Regions from separate parts of the Robertmurraya beringensis genome, predicted to be linked through region 2. Evidence: a T-box and tRNA genes for the amino acid it is inferred to sense, from the RefSeq annotation. Region 2 holds a T-box; the other holds one or more tRNA genes.

Region 1 (10,881 bases), on a different contig from region 2:
CGGATCAGAAGGTTATGGGTTCGACTCCTTTCGGGCGCGCCATATTAGATTTAAACGGGGAGTAGCTCAGCTTGGTAGAGCACTTGGTTTGGGACCAAGGGGTCGCAGGTTCGAATCCTGTCTTCCCGACCATCTAACTTTATTATGGGGCCTTAGCTCAGCTGGGAGAGCGCCTGCCTTGCACGCAGGAGGTCAGCGGTTCGATCCCGCTAGGCTCCACTTAGATTTTTTCACGAAACGTAGTGTAGTGAAAAAATCTTCATTAAATTAAATTTGGCGGTGTAGCTCAGCTGGCTAGAGCGTACGGTTCATACCCGTGAGGTCGGGGGTTCGATCCCCTCCGCCGCTACCAAAATTACTAAATTAGTTATCCTTGGACCTTTAGCTCAGCTGGTTAGAGCAGACGGCTCATAACCGTCCGGTCGTAGGTTCGAGTCCTACAAGGTCCACCATTTACGATATTTGGAGGTATACCCAAGTCCGGCTGAAGGGATCGGTCTTGAAAACCGACAGGCGGGTCAAACCGCGCGGGGGTTCGAATCCCTCTACCTCCTCCATATAATTTAATATCGTCGCGGGGTGGAGCAGTCTGGTAGCTCGTCGGGCTCATAACCCGAAGGTCGCAGGTTCAAATCCTGTCCCCGCAATTAAAAAGTTATTTTCAAGGAAACTTGAAAAAACTCTGGTCCCGTGGTGTAGCGGTTAACATGCCTGCCTGTCACGCAGGAGATCGCCGGTTCGATCCCGGTCGGGACCGCCATTAAATAATTCAAAGTTGGCTCAGTAGCTCAGTCGGTAGAGCACGATGAATAAGCTACAAAGCAAAACAGCCAGCGTACCGATTGAAAATCGGGACGAAGGACGAAACATAACTTTATCTAGGGTATTATCTTAAGTATGGCTCAGTAGCTCAGTTGGTAGAGCAAAGGACTGAAAATCCTTGTGTCGGCGGTTCGATTCCGTCCTGAGCCACCATTTATTTTCAATATAATTATGGCGATTGTGGCGAAGTGGTTAACGCACCGGATTGTGGTTCCGGCATTCGTGGGTTCAATTCCCATCAGTCGCCCCATAATATTTTTGCGGGTGTAGTTTAATGGTAAAACCTCAGCCTTCCAAGCTGATGTCGTGAGTTCGATTCTCATCACCCGCTCCATTTAAGGGCCTATAGCTCAGCTGGTTAGAGCGCACGCCTGATAAGCGTGAGGTCGATGGTTCGAGTCCATTTAGGCCCACCAGAACTTTTTGCACTACCTAAAAAACTTACCAATATTCCACAGTAGCTCAGTTGGTAGAGCATTCGGCTGTTAACCGAACGGTCACAGGTTCGAGTCCTGTCTGTGGAGCCATATGGGGAAGTACTCAAGAGGCTGAAGAGGCGCCCCTGCTAAGGGTGTAGGTCGGGTAACCGGCGCGAGGGTTCAAATCCCTCCTTCTCCGCCATATGGCCCCTTGGTCAAGCGGTTAAGACACCGCCCTTTCACGGCGGTAACACGGGTTCGAATCCCGTAGGGGTCATAAAAAACATTGAACATTTGTTCAATGTTTTTTTCTATTTGGTAAGTTCTTCACTAGTTAATGATATCAGAAGTAATTAACTAACCATATTAAAGAATACCTCTTTGCGTCTTTTTCCAGGTGCAAGGGTATCTGTTCTTAACTCTTCTACTAACCCTCTATTGATGACAATTTACTATCAATAGAGGGTTTATTTATCTCTTCTATTAAATGTCCTCTAACCAATTGTTAAGGTTTCCAATTTTCGACAAATGAATGAAAACCCTTTCATTTTTCAGCATAAAAATGACCTTTTCACACAAAGAAATCCTCTTAAATATATTATTCTAAATTCAATTATTTCATAATTCAAAATACACATTTTATTCATTACAACCAAATAATTAGCATATATCTCTATATCTGCATCATAAAATTTATTATCTATTAAAAAATAATTTCTATCATTTTTTGCAGTTTGCTGCGTTAAAGGGATGAATGCCGTCGAAATCATATGTCTAATAGCTAATTGTGTCGAAATGGAGAGTTAATTGTCAGAAAAATTAAAAAGGGATTTGAAAGATTGGCAAGAATTATACAGTAAAAGTAATGTACAAAACTAATGAATAGGTAGGGAGTAGAATGATTTTGGATTTGATTCATCCAACTGAATACCAGCTTCATTTATTTCATGAGGGTAATTTCTTTGAATGTTACCGTTTGTTTGGAGCCCATGTTCTTACTATTGATGAAAAGACATGCACGAGATTTTGCGTGTGGGCACCAAACGCAACAAAAGTATCTCTTGCTAGTGATGTAAACAATTGGAATGGAAGTGGTTATGAATTTAAAAAGGTGAATGATGAAGGAGTTTGGATGCTCATTGTTGAGCAGGATTTAACGGGCTGCCTTTATAAATATGAAATTCATACATCCACGGGAGAAGTATTATTGAAATCTGATCCTTATGCGTTTTTCTCTGAAGAACGGCCAAAAACAGCATCCATTTGTTACCCCTTAGATGGTTTCCAATGGAACGATCAAAAATGGCTTCAGAAAAAAGAGAAAAACAAAGTGTATTCAAGTCCTACTGTTATCTATGAGATGCATGTTGGATCATGGAAAAAGAAAGAGGACGGCAGCTTTTTAACGTATCGTGAATTAGCTGATGAGGTCATTCCTTATGTACTTGACCACGGATTTACTCATATTGAGCTATTGCCATTAGTGGAACACCCTTTAGATATATCTTGGGGCTATCAAGGAACAGGATATTTTTCCGTTACTAGCCGTTATGGAACCCCTCATGATCTGATGTATTTTATTGATCAATGTCACCAAAATCATATTGGAGTAATTATGGATTGGGTACCAGGTCATTTCTGTAAAGACGCCCACGGATTACACCGATTTGATGGATCTTGGGTTTATGAATATGAGACAGAGATTGATCGTGAAAATTACACTTGGGGTACTGCTAATTTCGACTTAAGTAAAACAGAGGTACAGAGTTTCTTAATTTCTAATGCATTGTTTTGGATGGAATACTTTCATGTGGACGGATTTCGCGTAGATGCAGTTTCAAACATCATTTATTGGCCTAATTCAGATGGTCAACGAGTAAATGAATTTGGTATTGCATTTTTAAAGAAGTTAAATCAAATTGTATATCAATATGATTCAAACCTATTGATGATTGCCGAGGACTCTACTGATTGGCCACAGGTAACTTCCCCAACTCACTACGGTGGATTAGGTTTTAACTACAAATGGAATATGGGCTGGATGAACGACATGCTTTCCTATATGGAAAAAGGGTCAAATGAACGCTCACAATTTCACGATAAAGTCAGCTTCTCCCTTCTTTATGCATTTTCGGAGAATTATATCCTTCCATTTTCACATGACGAAGTTGTTCATGGAAAGAAATCGTTACTTGATAAAATGCCAGGAGATTATTGGCAAAAATTTGCTCAACTAAGGCTACTATTAACATATATGTTTGGACATCCAGGGAAAAAACTTCTGTTCATGGGATTTGAGTTAGGTCAGTTCTCTGAATGGAAAGATGAAGAGGAATTGGATTGGCATTTATTAGATTATGAGATGCATGGAAAAATGAATCTTTTTGTAAAAGAATTGATCAAGGTGTATAAGCGCAATAAACCTTTATATGAGCTTGATCATTTACATGAAGGATTTGAGTGGATTGATGTAAATAACCGTGATCAATCGATTTTCTCTTTTGTTAGAAAAGGGGAAGAAGGAGATCCATTGGTCATCGTGTGTAATTTTACAGAAAAGACATATGAAGATTATAAAATCGGTGTTCCAAAAGAGGGAACGTATCGAGAAATATTGAATACAGATGCGGTTGATTTTGGAGGGTCCGGTGTAATTAATAAAAAGCCACTAGAAGCGATTGATGAAGAGTTTCATGGAAGAGAGCATCACATTATGATGAGGATACCTCCATTTGGGGTTTCTATATTGCGTCCAGTTAAACATCGAAAGGAGAGAAAAGGAAATGGCAAAGAAGAAGTGCGTAGCTATGCTGTTAGCAGGAGGGCAAGGAAGTAGGTTACATTCCTTAACTTCAAATTTAGCAAAACCAGCTGTACCGTTTGGAGGGAAGTACCGAATCATTGATTTTACTTTGAGCAATTGTACGAACTCAGGAATTGATACGGTGGGTGTCCTTACTCAGTATCAACCACTAGTGTTAAACTCGTATATTGGAATTGGAAGTGCATGGGACTTGGATCGAAAAAATGGTGGGGTGACTGTTCTTCCACCTTATAGTGAGTCCAAGGAGATGAGATGGTATACAGGTACTGCTTGTGCCATCTATCAAAATTTAAATTATTTAATTCAATATGATCCGGAATATGTACTCATTCTGTCCGGAGACCATATATACAAAATGAATTATGAGTTAATGCTAGATTTCCATATTGCTAGAGATGCTGATGCTACCATTTCAGTGATTGAAGTGCCTTGGGATGAAGCAAGTCGATTCGGTATTTTAAATACGGATAGTGATATGAAGGTTGTCGAATTTGATGAAAAACCTGCGAATCCGAAGAACAATCTAGCCTCTATGGGGATTTACATTTTTAAATGGTCTGTTTTAAAAGGGTATTTGGAAAAGGATGCTGTTCTTCCTGAGTCAAGTCATGATTTTGGAAAGGATATTCTCCCAACCTTATTATCAGACCAGAAGAAATTATTTGCTTATCCGTTTAGTGGTTATTGGAAGGATGTTGGGACTGTACGTAGTCTTTGGGAAGCAAATATGGATCTCCTAGATGATAAATGTGGATTAGATTTATTTGATTATACTTGGAGAATTTATTCAGTAAATCCAAATCAACCACCACAGTTTATCTCAAATGATGCACTCGTCAATGATTCACTCATTAATGAAGGTTGTGTAATTGAAGGAGAGATTGAAAAATCGGTACTTTTTCAAGGAGTAAAGGTTGAAAAAGGAGCCTATATTAAAGAATCAGTTATCATGCCTGATGCAGTGATTGGAAAAAATGTGTTTATTGAAAAGGCGATCGTCCCGTCGGAGATGGTTATACCAGATGGAACAATTATTCGTGCTTTGCCAGATGCGGAGGATGATATTGTTTTAGTAACAGAGGGATATGCTTCAAACCCTTTAAATACAGAGAATAGAGAACAAATAAATGAGGAGATGAGGGGTAAGGATGGATAGAAAGCTGCTTGGAGTAATAGATGCAACAACATATCAAAAAGGATTAGAGGATCTAATCCAACATCGTTCTTTAGCTGCAGTACCATTTGGAGGACGTTATCGATTAATAGATTTTGTTCTTTCAAACATGGTCAATTCTGGAATAAAGAGTGTGGCGATTTTTCCGAAGAATCAATACCGTTCCTTAATGGATCATTTGGGGTCTGGAAAGGATTGGGACTTAAATCGTAAGCGAGATGGGTTATTCTTTTTTCCTGCTCCTGCAGAAGAAAAAGAAATAACTTCATTTAATCATTTTGCTGCCAATAAAGATTACTTTGATCGTAGTAACCAACAGTATGCCCTCATCTCAAACTGCTTTACTGTTTGTAGTATGAATTTTGAACCTATTCTCGATTGGCATATCAAGAGCGGCTGTGATATTACAGAAATAAGAAAAGACGGACGATCTCTTCATATGTTTTTAATGAAAAAATCTCTTTTAGTAGAACTTTTTGAGACAAGAGAGCAAACGGGATATACATGTATGAGAGATGTTGTAACAGATATTAACAGTCCTTATCGTCAATGCCATTATGAATTCAAAGGATACGCAGTGATGATCGACTCGATTACAACGTATTTTAATGAAAGTATGAAGCTATTAAATCCATCCATTTGGAAGGAGCTCTTTTTAAAGAATCAGCCAGTGTATACAAAAGTAAAGGATGAGCCACCTACTCGGTACTTTACAGGAGCTACGGTGAAAAATTCAGTCATTGCCAATGGCTGCTTAATTGAAGGAACCGTTGAAAATAGTATTATTTCTCGTGCTGTAAAAATTGGCAAGGGAACGGTAATAAAAAACAGCATCATCATGCAAAAATGTCAAATTGGTGAAAATTGCGTATTAGATTCGGTTGTTTTAGATAAAGATGTTAAGGTAAATGATGGAACAATGATGTATGGAACAAAGGATTTACCATATGTGGTTCGTAAAGGAACAGTACAAGGGGCGTTGATGAATTCGTGAAAGTTTTATTCGCAGTTTCGGAATGTGTACCTTTCGTTAAATCCGGAGGGTTAGCAGATGTAGCAGGATCTTTACCTAAAGAATTGAAAAGACTTGGTACAGATGTAAGAGTAATGATGCCGAAATACGGTACCATTCCTCAAGCAATACGTGAAAAGATGACTAAAAAACATGAGTTGATTGTGAATGTTGGCTGGAGAGAACAATATTGTGGTATTGAAGAGTATGTCCATGATGGAATTACTTATTATTTTATAGATAATGAATACTATTTTAAGAGAGATTCCTTGTACGGTTATTTTGACGATGGTGAGCGGTTTGCTTTCTTTAACCGTGCCGTGCTTGAAGCGGTGCGTATACTAGATTATTATCCAGATGTCATTCATTGCCATGATTGGCATACAGGAATGATTCCTTTCTTACTAAAAACGGAATATCAAAAGAAAAACGGCTATGGATTTATGAGAACAGTATTTACGATTCATAATCTTGGATTCCAAGGTATTATGCCTAAGGAAGCTTTAAAGGATTTATTTGATTTAGATGATTCATATTTTAATACCGATCAACTTGAGTTTTATGGAAACATAAATTTTATGAAAGCAGCACTTATTGCGTCTGATCGAATTACTACCGTTAGTCCTACATATATGGACGAAATACAAACGGAGTACTATGGTGAAAAGCTGGATGGATTGCTAAGAAGTCGTTTAAGTGATCTTGAAGGAATTCTAAATGGAATTGATGATGAATTTTATAATCCAGAAAAGGATTCGTTTCTTGTAAAAACATACGATGCCAATCATCGTAATCAAAAACTAGTAAATAAAAAGGCCATTCAGAAACAATTTGGCTTACCACAGGCTTCACAAATTCCATTAATGGTTATGGTCACACGTTTAACAAAACAAAAAGGATTAGATCTTGTTAAACATGTGTTTAATGAAATTATGGCTGAGCCGATTCAATTCCTCATTCTTGGAACGGGGGATGACGAGTTTGAAAATTTCTTTCGAGACATGGAGCGGCAGTATCCAGATCGATTTAAAGCATATATTGGTTTTGATGAAGGTCTAGCTCACCAAATTTATGCAGGTGCTGATCTTTTTCTCATGCCTTCAAAATTTGAACCATGTGGGTTAGGCCAAATGATTGCGATGAGATATGGCGCTATCCCTATCGTTCGAGAAACTGGGGGTCTAAATGACACCGTGTTTGCATATGATGAATTCTCAGGAGAGGGAAATGGTTTCTCCTTCAAGAATTTTAATGCGCATGATATGTTGTATACCATTAAACGTGCCATCCATTTTTACGAAAATGATCGGGTTTGGAATAATCTTGTTAAGCATGCAATGAGCATTGATAACAGCTGGGCACAGTCCGCCTTTAAATATAATCAATTATATGCTCAACTTTTATCCAGGAGTGAAACTCATGTTTTCTAACAAAGAAATGTTCACGGAAACGTTTTTACAACGTCTCGAAATGACTTGCGGAAAAAGCTTTCAAGAAAGTACGAAGAGAGATCACTACCATACTTTAGGAATCATGATCCGTGAATACGTAAGCTCAAATTGGATCAAGACAAATGAAAGTTATCGAGCGGAGAAAGAAAAACAAGTCTATTACTTATCTATTGAATTTTTGCTTGGAAAGCTTTTGAGGCATAACCTCCTTAACCTAGGAATTGATGATGTAGTGGAAGAGGGACTAAAGGAGCTAGGAATTGAGCTTAGCGACTTAGAGGAAATGGAAGCAGATGCAGCACTTGGTAATGGCGGCTTAGGACGTCTTGCAGCCTGCTTCATGGATTCTCTTGCAACTTTAGATCTTCCGGGTCATGGATGTGGTATTCGTTATAAGCATGGCTTATTTGAGCAGAAAATCGTAGATGGATATCAAGTAGAATTACCTGAACAATGGCTTCGTCATGGCCATGTATGGGAAGTAAGGAAAGCTGATTTAGCTGTAGATGTTCCTTTTTGGGGAAGAGTAGAAGCGATCAATAATAATGGAAAGTTAGAATTTCGCCATCTTGAAGCGGAAACGGTGATGGCTGTACCATATGACCTTCCAGTGGTAGGTTATCAAACAGACACAGTTAACACGTTACGCCTTTGGAGTGCTGAAACTACTCCGTACCCAATAAATCGAGATATTATGAAATATAAGCGCGATACGGAGCTTATCTCAGAGTTTTTATATCCCGATGATACACATGATGAAGGAAAGATTCTACGTTTAAAGCAGCAATATTTCCTTGTCTCTGCAAGTATTCGTTCGATTGTGAGATCTTATCGGAAACAACATGCTAGTTTAATAGATTTTCATAAATATGTGGGTCTGCATATAAATGATACGCATCCCGTATTAGCCATCCCCGAATTAATGAGGGTACTTATTGATGAGGAAGGGATGAGTTGGGAAGATGCATGGCATATTACGACAAACACTATTTCATATACGAATCATACAACTTTAGCAGAAGCTTTAGAAAAATGGCCGGTTCGCATTTTCCAACCGTTGCTTCCACGAATTTTTATGATTGTAAATGAAATCAACGAGAGATTTTGCCAAGACTTATGGACACAGTATCCAGGGGATTGGCGAAAAATTGAGGATATGGCAATTATTGCTCATGACCAAGTAAAGATGGCTCATTTGGCGATTGTCGGTTCATACAGTGTAAATGGAGTAGCCGCCATTCATACAGAAATTTTAAAACAAAGAGAAATGAACCAATTTTATCAAGTATTTCCTGAAAAGTTTAATAATAAGACCAATGGGATTACCCACAGACGTTGGCTGATCAAATCCAATCCGAAACTAACAAGTTTGATCAATGAGGGAATTGGGACGAAGTGGGTCAATCACCCAGAGCATTTAAAAGAGCTTCAATTTTTCCAGCAAGATTCTGCTTTTCTAGAGCAGTTGTATGAGATCAAGCAGGATAATAAGAAATCACTTGCAGAAAAAATTAAAGCAAAGACAGGTATAGTCGTTGATCCTCTTTCTATATTTGATGTTCAAGTAAAGAGATTGCACGCTTATAAACGACAGCTCTTAAATGTTCTTCATATTATGTACTTGTATAATCGCTTGAAAGAGGATTCGAGCTTTCAGATGTATCCAAGAACGTTCTTGTTTGGAGCGAAAGCATCACCTGGTTATTACTATGCAAAGAAAATTATTAAGCTCATCAATACCATTGCAGAAAAAATAAATAATGATAAAACGGTATCTGACAAGTTGAAAGTAGTATTTCTTGAAAACTACCGTGTATCATTAGCTGAAGAAATCTTTCCTGCATCTGATGTGAGTGAGCAAATTTCGACTGCTAGTAAAGAAGCCTCGGGAACAGGTAATATGAAGTTCATGATGAATGGTGCACTTACCTTAGGTACACTTGATGGAGCTAACATTGAAATCAAGGAACATGTAGGCGATGACAATATATTTATTTTTGGATTAACAGCGGAAGAAGTTATGAATTATTACCAGTATGGCGGCTATACGTCAGTCGACTATTATCACCATGATAAACGTATTCGCCAAGTGGTGGATCAGTTAACGAACGGATATTTTGGCGATCTTGATAATGAGTTTGAGCCGATCCATGATTCGTTATTAATGGAGAATGACCAGTATTTTGTTTTACGTGATTTCTCATCTTATATAGAAGCCCAAAGAGAAGTAGGGAAGGCTTATGCTGATCAAAATAGGTGGTTAAAGATGAGTTTAGCCAATATAGCGAATTCAGGTTTTTTCTCTAGTGACCGAACCATACAGCAGTATGCGGATGACATTTGGAATATTTCTTCTGTAAAAGGTAAAGTTAGGTAAATAACAAAGAGGAGACCATTTTTATAGGGTCTCCTCTTTTGTTTAATTGTTTAAGAAATGTCCTAAAAATAGTCCGATTGATAACAAAAATCCAAATATCGTATTTGTTTGGGCAGTCGCTATCATGGCTGGAACCATTTGAATCGGTTTTGTTTTTCCGATGAATCCTTTGATCGCTTTGATTGCTTTTGGTGAGCTTAGCAACACGATCGCTAACCAAGCAGAAGCATAGTCTAAACCAATCAGAGTAAATACCCAAGCATAAGAGACAAGGAACATTCCTGCTAAAAGAAAGATTGCTCTTTTTTGACCAAGTAGGATCGCTAATGTTTTTCTTCCATTTTCTTTGTCACCATCATGGTCACGTATATTATTGGCAAGTAGAATGGCACCTACAGTTATGACGATAGGTACAGATATTAATACACTTATCATAGTAACAAAACCTGTTTGAATGTAAAAGGCAATCAGTATGATGAGCATTCCCATAAAGAAACCGGCAAAGATTTCTCCAAAAGGAGTGTACGCGATCGGAATAGGTCCTCCCGTGTATAGATAACCTACTGTCATTGAAACTAGACCAATCGCAGCAAGCCACCAGCTAGAATTCATACAAATATATACTCCTAACAGCATGGAAATACCATAAAGACTAAGAGCTATTTTCATAACGGTCGCAGGTTGAATTCCTTCGCGAACAATGGCTCCACCTATACCGACAGAGTGCTCGTTATCAAGACCACGTTTGAAATCATAATATTCATTAAACATATTTGTTGCCGCTTGTATAAGTAAGCAAGCG
Region 2 (6,879 bases):
TCAAAAAGACTAGTAAGCTCTGGAATTTGCATTAAGAGATCATTCATTGTCGTTTTTTCCCCTTCCAATTGTTTCATGTGAAACAATCTTTCTCCAATATGAGGAAACAATCCTGTCTTCTGAAACTTCACTTCATCCTGAAAAAAATGATATTGCTGCTTTTTTCTCTTCCTAGTTGAAACTCCATGAGCAAGTACAGAGGTCGTTTCAGGATAATTTGGGTCTACAGTTAAAATACATGCTTTCAATAAGTGAACGAGACCATAGAAGATCAGAATAGGCTGGATGATGAGTGGTGAGTTCCTTGCCTGTTCATAATATACCTGACCGTGTTCAAGATAATAAATAAAGGGGTAGCAGTTTTCATAACTTTTTTGTTCGGCATCTGAAAGCTCTAAAGATTGATAACACTTTTTTAAATAATGCTGTGTCGAATCGGCTGAAAAAAAGAGTGAAAATGAGTGCAAATTGGCATAAGGGAAAATCAAATTCGTAACCTCCAAATTAATTGAAAAATCAAACATATTGAACAGTTCTTGACAGTATTTTAACCAATTGATAACCTACTAATAATATTTTCGAGTAGGGGGGCAATATTTATGTGGGAAAATAAGTTTGTTAAAGAGGGTTTAACCTTCGACGATGTATTGTTAGTGCCTGCAAAATCAGAAGTACTTCCTAGAGATGTGAGTTTACAAGTTCACTTAACAGAAAAAATCAAGCTAAACATTCCAATGATTAGCGCAAGTATGGACACAGTAACAGAAGCAGAGATGGCGATTGCTATGGCGAGACAAGGTGGAATTGGTATTATCCATAAAAACATGTCTATTGAACAGCAAGCCGACCAGGTGGACAAGGTTAAACGTTCAGAAAGTGGAGTTATTACGGATCCTTTCTTTTTGACTCCTGATCAACAAGTGTTTGATGCCGAGCATCTTATGGGGAAATACCGAATTTCTGGTGTTCCAATCGTAAATAACGATGAGGAGCAAAAGTTAGTTGGGATCTTAACAAATCGTGATCTACGCTTCATCCAAGACTACTCGATAAAAATTTCGGATGTAATGACAAAAGAAAACTTAGTTACAGCTCCTGTGGGAACAACTTTAGAAGAAGCTGAAAGCATTTTACAAAAGTATAAAATCGAGAAACTTCCACTGGTTGATAGTGAAGGAGTACTTAAAGGATTAATTACGATTAAAGATATTGAGAAAGTAATCGAATTCCCTAATTCGGCAAAAGATGAGCAAGGTCGTTTATTGGTTGGTGCAGCAGTAGGTGTAACAACAGATACAATGAAACGCGCTGAGATGCTAGTAAGAGCTCAAGTAGATGTGCTGGTTATAGATACTGCTCATGGTCACTCTAAAGGCGTTATTGACATGGTCAGATCTATTAGAGAGGCATTCCCGGAAATAGCCATCATTGCAGGGAATGTAGCGACAGCAGAAGCAACAAGAGAGCTAATCGAAGCTGGGGCAGATATCGTGAAAGTGGGTATTGGACCAGGATCTATCTGTACAACAAGAGTAGTTGCAGGTGTAGGTGTACCGCAAATCACAGCAGTATACGATTGTGCAACAGAAGCTAGAAAGCATGGAAAAGCAGTTATCGCTGATGGAGGAATTAAATACTCTGGAGATATTGTAAAAGCTTTAGCAGCTGGTGGACATGCTGTTATGCTTGGAAGCTTATTAGCTGGTGTGACAGAAAGCCCAGGAGAAACAGAAATCTTCCAAGGCAGACGTTTCAAAGTCTACCGTGGTATGGGTTCAGTAGCAGCAATGGAAAAGGGGTCAAAGGACCGTTATTTCCAAGAAGACAATAAGAAGTTTGTTCCAGAGGGTATAGAAGGACGCCTTCCATACAAGGGACCATTAACAGATACGATTTACCAATTGGTTGGTGGATTACGTTCTGGAATGGGGTATTGTGGAACAAAGAATTTACAAGAACTCAGAGAAAACTCAAAGTTCATTCGAATGACAGGAGCAGGTCTTCGTGAAAGTCATCCACATGATGTTCAAATCACGAAAGAAGCACCTAACTACTCACTTTCTTAAGATTTCCTGAGACTTTAGAACGAAGAGATTACAAGTATTTTTACAAGACAGAGTGACCTTTCTCTGTCTATTTTTTTTGTAATTTATATGGTAAACTGTACAAGGTGCAAAAAATATAGAATCATGTCGAAATGATTTTAATAGAGTAATTGACAAAGATGGAGGTAAGTTCATTGTATCGTTTAAAAAACATTTCAATCTGGGTAATGACCTTGACAATAGCATTCACATTATCGTTTGCAACAAGTGTATCACCCGTAAAGGCAGAAGAGGATCCACTTGGAATTACGGCGGAAGCAGCCATTCTACTTGATGCAGAGACTGGGAAGATTCTTTATGCAAAAAATATAGATGTTGTCCTAGGTGTGGCATCTATGTCGAAAATGATGACCGAATACCTGCTACTTGAAGCCATTGCTGAAGGTAAGATTAAATGGGATCAAAAAGTAAAAATTAACGCGTATGTTCATGAACTATCAGCAGCGCCTGGTCTATCCAATGTTGGGTTAACTGAAGGAGAAGATTATACGGTTGAAGAGCTTTATCAAGCAATGGCCATTCATTCTGGGAATGCTGCCACGGTTGCTTTAGCAGAATTAATGGCGGGTTCTGAAACAAATTTCATCACACTTATGAATAAAAAGGCTGAAGAACTACAATTAGAGGATTATAAGTTTGTCAATTCGAGCGGACTTAATAACAGCAGTTTGTTAGGGAATCACCCAGCTGGTGGGGCTGATGAAGAAAATGTGATGTCAGCTAGAGCAACAGCTAAGCTTGCTTACCATTTAATTAATGATTATCCTGAGGTCATTGAAACAGCTAAAATGCCTGAACTTCAATTCAGAGATGGTCGAACATATAAGAACTTTAACTGGATGCTCCCAGGTCTTATTTTTGAATATACAGGGGTAGATGGATTAAAGACCGGCTCAACTGACTTTGCTGGTGCTGGGTTTACCGCAACCGCTGAGAAAGATGGACAACGTGTGATTGCAGTTGTGATGAAAGCTGCAACAAAGGACGAACGTTTTACAGAAATGAGAAAAATATTAGATTATGCGTTCGGTAACTTTACGGAAGAAGAAATAGTTAAAGAAGGATATCAAGTTAAGGGACAAAAAACGTTACCCGTAACAAAAGGGAAAGAAGACGAGGTATCTATTGAGTCAAAGGAAAGCATCTCCATGGTTGTTAAAAATGGAGAAAAGGACCAATACAAAACGGTCTTAAAATTGGATGAAGATAAGTTGAATGAAGACGGAGAGCTAACAGCTCCAGTAAAAAAAGGTGATAAGGTAGGAACACTCACGATTGAGCCTATCGAAGGTGAAGGGTTAGGGTTCCTAACTGAATCTGGCCAAAAGCAAATTACGGTTGATGTGATCGCTACAGAGGATGTAGAAAAAGCCAACTGGTTTGTTTTAATGATGCGCGGAGTTGGGGGCTTTTTTGGAAACCTATGGGACAGTGCCTCTTCAGCTGTTAAAGGAATATTTTAAATAAAGAGATTATTTCCTCGTAAATAAGAGCTTCCTGTCTTGACAGGAAGCTCTTTTTATTGTTTATTTACGAATAGGGAAAAAGATTAATTTCGATTGAATTCGTTATGCTTTCCTTTTTTTAGTAGCTACATATGGAGACATAATTTACCCATCTAATGTAGATGGTAATAATGAAAGGGGATCAAGTATGAAAACAGGTACAGATCGAGTTAAACGTGGTATGGCAGAAATGCAAAAAGGCGGCGTCATTATGGACGTTGTTAACGCAGAGCAAGCAAAAATTGCTGAAGAAGCAGGTGCGGTTGCAGTTATGGCGCTTGAAAGAGTGCCTTCAGATATTCGTGCGGCTGGTGGAGTAGCTCGTATGGCAGATCCACGCATTATGGAAGAAGTAATGAATGCTGTTTCTATTCCTGTCATGGCTAAAGCACGTATTGGTCATATTGTAGAGGCTCGTATTTTAGAAGCAATGGGTGTTGACTACATTGATGAAAGTGAAGTATTAACACCAGCTGACGAGGAATATCATCTGTACAAGAGTGACTTTACCGTTCCTTTTGTATGTGGATGTCGTGACCTTGGGGAAGCTGCTCGTCGTATTGGTGAAGGAGCTTCTATGCTTCGTACAAAAGGTGAACCAGGAACTGGGAATATCGTAGAGGCTGTTCGTCACATTCGTCAAGTAAATGCTCAAGTACGTAAAGTGGTCGGAATGAATGTGGACGAGCTTATGACAGAAGCTAAGCTTCTAGGAGCGCCATTTGAGCTACTTCTTCAAATTAAGGAGTTAGGACGTTTACCGGTTGTTAACTTCGCAGCTGGTGGGGTTGCAACGCCTGCAGATGCTGCTTTAATGATGGAGCTAGGTGCTGATGGAGTATTCGTAGGATCTGGAATCTTTAAATCAGATAACCCAGCTAAGTTTGCTCGTGCGATTGTAGAAGCAACAACACATTACCAAGACTACAAACTAATTGCTGAGCTTTCAAAGGAGCTTGGAACGCCAATGAAGGGGATTGAAATCTCTTCTTTAGCTCCAGAAGCTCGTATGCAAGACCGTGGATGGTAAGGTGAACAAAATGGTTAAAGTAGGAGTACTAGGCCTTCAGGGGGCTGTACGTGAGCATATACGCTCCATTGAAGAGAGTGGGGCAGAAGCTGTTGTAATCAAAACAAAAGAGCAGCTAGAAGAAGTAGATGGGTTGATTATGCCTGGTGGAGAAAGTACAACGATGCGCCGCTTAATCGATAAGTACGATTTTATGGGGAGCCTTAAGGAGTTTGCGCAGTCAGGAAAACCAATGTTCGGAACTTGTGCAGGACTTATCTTAATGGCGAAGGAGCTTGTTGGTTACGATCAACCTCATATTGGTGCGATGGATGTAAGAGTAGAGCGAAACTCATTTGGACGCCAACGTGAAAGCTTTGAAGCAGATTTAGATATTGCTGGTGTTGGTGAAAACTATCCAGCCGTCTTTATTCGTGCCCCACATATTGTTGCTGCAGGTGAGAATGTTGAAATCCTCGCGAAGCATGAAAATCGCATTGTTTTTGCTAGAGAAGGACAATTCCTTGGTTGCTCCTTTCATCCAGAATTAACGGAAGATCACCGTATCACGCAGTATTTTATCAATATGGTAAAAGAAGCGAAAAAATAAATATAATCCGGTTGCATCTTGGAAATAATTGTAGTAAAGTACTATAAAAATAAATAATTGTAATGCATTGAGAGGAACTAGTAGCAGGAGAGCTATTTTAAAGAGAGCCGATGGTTGGTGGAAATCGGTAAATGGTGCTTGTGAATCCATCCTTGAGTGAAGTATGGAAAGCTTAGATTGTGAGTAAATACTTCCGGTTAAAAACCGTTATTTATTTAAGGTGGAAGGTGAATGATACCTTCAACTAGGGTGGCAACGCGGGTAACTCTCGTCCCTTTTATAGGGACGGGAGTTTTTTGTTTGCTGAAAATGATAAAGGAGGAAGCAATATGTTAGATTTAAAATTTTTGCGTGCTAATTTTGAAGAAGTGAAGGCAAAGCTTCAGCATCGTGGAGAGGATTTAACAGATCTAGGTAAATTTGAAGAGTTGGATCGTACTCGTAGAGAGTTAATTTTAGAAGTAGAGCAGTTGAAAAGTAAGCGTAACGAAGTTTCTCAACAAGTGGCAGTACTTAAGAGAGAAAAGAAGGATGCAGATCAATTAATTGCTGAGATGAAAGAAGTAGGAGATAAAATTAAAGGATTAGATGATCATTTACGAGACGTGGAGGAAACATTGGAAAAGCTTCTACTTAGCATTCCGAATATCCCGCATGAAAGTGTTCCTGTTGGTGAAACAGAGGATGATAACGTTGAGATTCGTAAATGGGGAGAGATTCCTAGCTTTGAATTTGAACCAAAGCCGCATTGGGATGTAGCAGATGGTCTTGGAATCGTTGACTTTGAACGAGCGGGCAAAGTGACGGGAAGCCGTTTCGTTTTTTATAAGGGTTTAGGTGCTAAATTAGAGCGTGCCTTGTTTAATTTTATGCTTGATTTGCATACAGAAGAGCATGGTTATGAAGAGGTTCTACCTCCGTACATTGTAAACCGTGCAAGTATGACTGGAACTGGACAGCTTCCGAAATTTGAAGAAGATGCCTTCCGAATTGAAAGCGAGGATTTTTTCTTAATTCCAACAGCAGAAGTTCCCGTAACGAATTTACATCGTGATGAAATTTTAAGTAGTGAGGATTTACCTATTAACTATGCAGCCTTTAGCGCATGTTTCCGTTCTGAGGCAGGATCTGCAGGTAGAGATACAAGAGGTTTGATTCGCCAACATCAGTTTAACAAAGTGGAGCTTGTAAAGTTTGTTAAGCCAGAGTATTCTTACGAAGAGCTTGAAAAATTAACAGGTCATGCGGAAAAGGTATTACAGCTTTTGGGACTTCCATATCGTGTATTAAGCATGTGTACGGGAGATCTTGGCTTTACGGCAGCGAAGAAATACGATATTGAAGTTTGGATTCCGAGTTATGAAACGTATCGTGAGATTTCTTCTTGTAGTAACTTTGAGAGCTTCCAAGCACGTCGAGCTAATATTCGTTTTAGACGTGAAGCGAAAGGAAAACCAGAGGCTGTGCATACACTGAACGGTTCAGGTCTAGCAATTGGTCGTACGGTGGCGGCGATCCTAGAAAACTTCCAGCAAGCGGATGGCAGTGTGGTCATTCCAGAAGTGTTACGTCCGTATATGGGGAACCGTGAAGTGATAAAATAAGACTAACGGTTGTAAATTAAGCGGGTGGAACATCAACATCCGCTTG

The links. A T-box is a leader RNA that pairs with one kind of tRNA and senses whether it is charged. The one in region 2 lies ahead of serS (serine--tRNA ligase), so its partner is inferred to be a tRNA-Ser.
Region 1: it has a tRNA-Ser gene. The T-box ahead of serS (serine--tRNA ligase) is inferred to sense a tRNA for this amino acid. The anticodon was not compared.

Annotation. Positions count from the first base shown of each region.
Region 1 is NZ_JBHLUU010000009.1:1,063-11,943, forward strand. Features, by position in the region: tRNA gene ACFFHF_RS01180 (tRNA-Arg) at 1-42, shown strand, start outside; tRNA gene ACFFHF_RS01185 (tRNA-Pro) at 56-132, shown strand; tRNA gene ACFFHF_RS01190 (tRNA-Ala) at 147-219, shown strand; tRNA gene ACFFHF_RS01195 (tRNA-Met) at 276-352, shown strand; tRNA gene ACFFHF_RS01200 (tRNA-Ile) at 376-452, shown strand; tRNA gene ACFFHF_RS01205 (tRNA-Ser) at 465-557, shown strand; tRNA gene ACFFHF_RS01210 (tRNA-Met) at 574-647, shown strand; tRNA gene ACFFHF_RS01215 (tRNA-Asp) at 685-760, shown strand; tRNA gene ACFFHF_RS01220 (tRNA-Phe) at 900-975, shown strand; tRNA gene ACFFHF_RS01225 (tRNA-His) at 997-1,072, shown strand; tRNA gene ACFFHF_RS01230 (tRNA-Gly) at 1,083-1,156, shown strand; tRNA gene ACFFHF_RS01235 (tRNA-Ile) at 1,162-1,238, shown strand; tRNA gene ACFFHF_RS01240 (tRNA-Asn) at 1,274-1,349, shown strand; tRNA gene ACFFHF_RS01245 (tRNA-Ser) at 1,353-1,443, shown strand; tRNA gene ACFFHF_RS01250 (tRNA-Glu) at 1,447-1,518, shown strand; gene glgB (1,4-alpha-glucan branching protein GlgB) at 2,140-4,077, shown strand; gene ACFFHF_RS01260 (glucose-1-phosphate adenylyltransferase) at 4,025-5,221, shown strand; gene ACFFHF_RS01265 (GlgC family sugar phosphate nucleotidyltransferase) at 5,214-6,233, shown strand; gene glgA (glycogen synthase GlgA) at 6,230-7,681, shown strand; gene ACFFHF_RS01275 (glycogen/starch/alpha-glucan phosphorylase) at 7,671-10,079, shown strand; gene ACFFHF_RS01280 (1,4-dihydroxy-2-naphthoate polyprenyltransferase) at 10,122-10,881, opposite strand, start outside.
Region 2 is NZ_JBHLUU010000002.1:7,967-14,845, reverse strand. Features, by position in the region: gene ACFFHF_RS00390 (YaaC family protein) at 1-488, opposite strand, end outside; gene guaB (IMP dehydrogenase) at 600-2,066, shown strand; gene ACFFHF_RS00380 (serine hydrolase) at 2,240-3,568, shown strand; gene pdxS (pyridoxal 5'-phosphate synthase lyase subunit PdxS) at 3,759-4,640, shown strand; gene pdxT (pyridoxal 5'-phosphate synthase glutaminase subunit PdxT) at 4,651-5,229, shown strand; T-box leader at 5,288-5,508, shown strand; gene serS (serine--tRNA ligase) at 5,559-6,833, shown strand.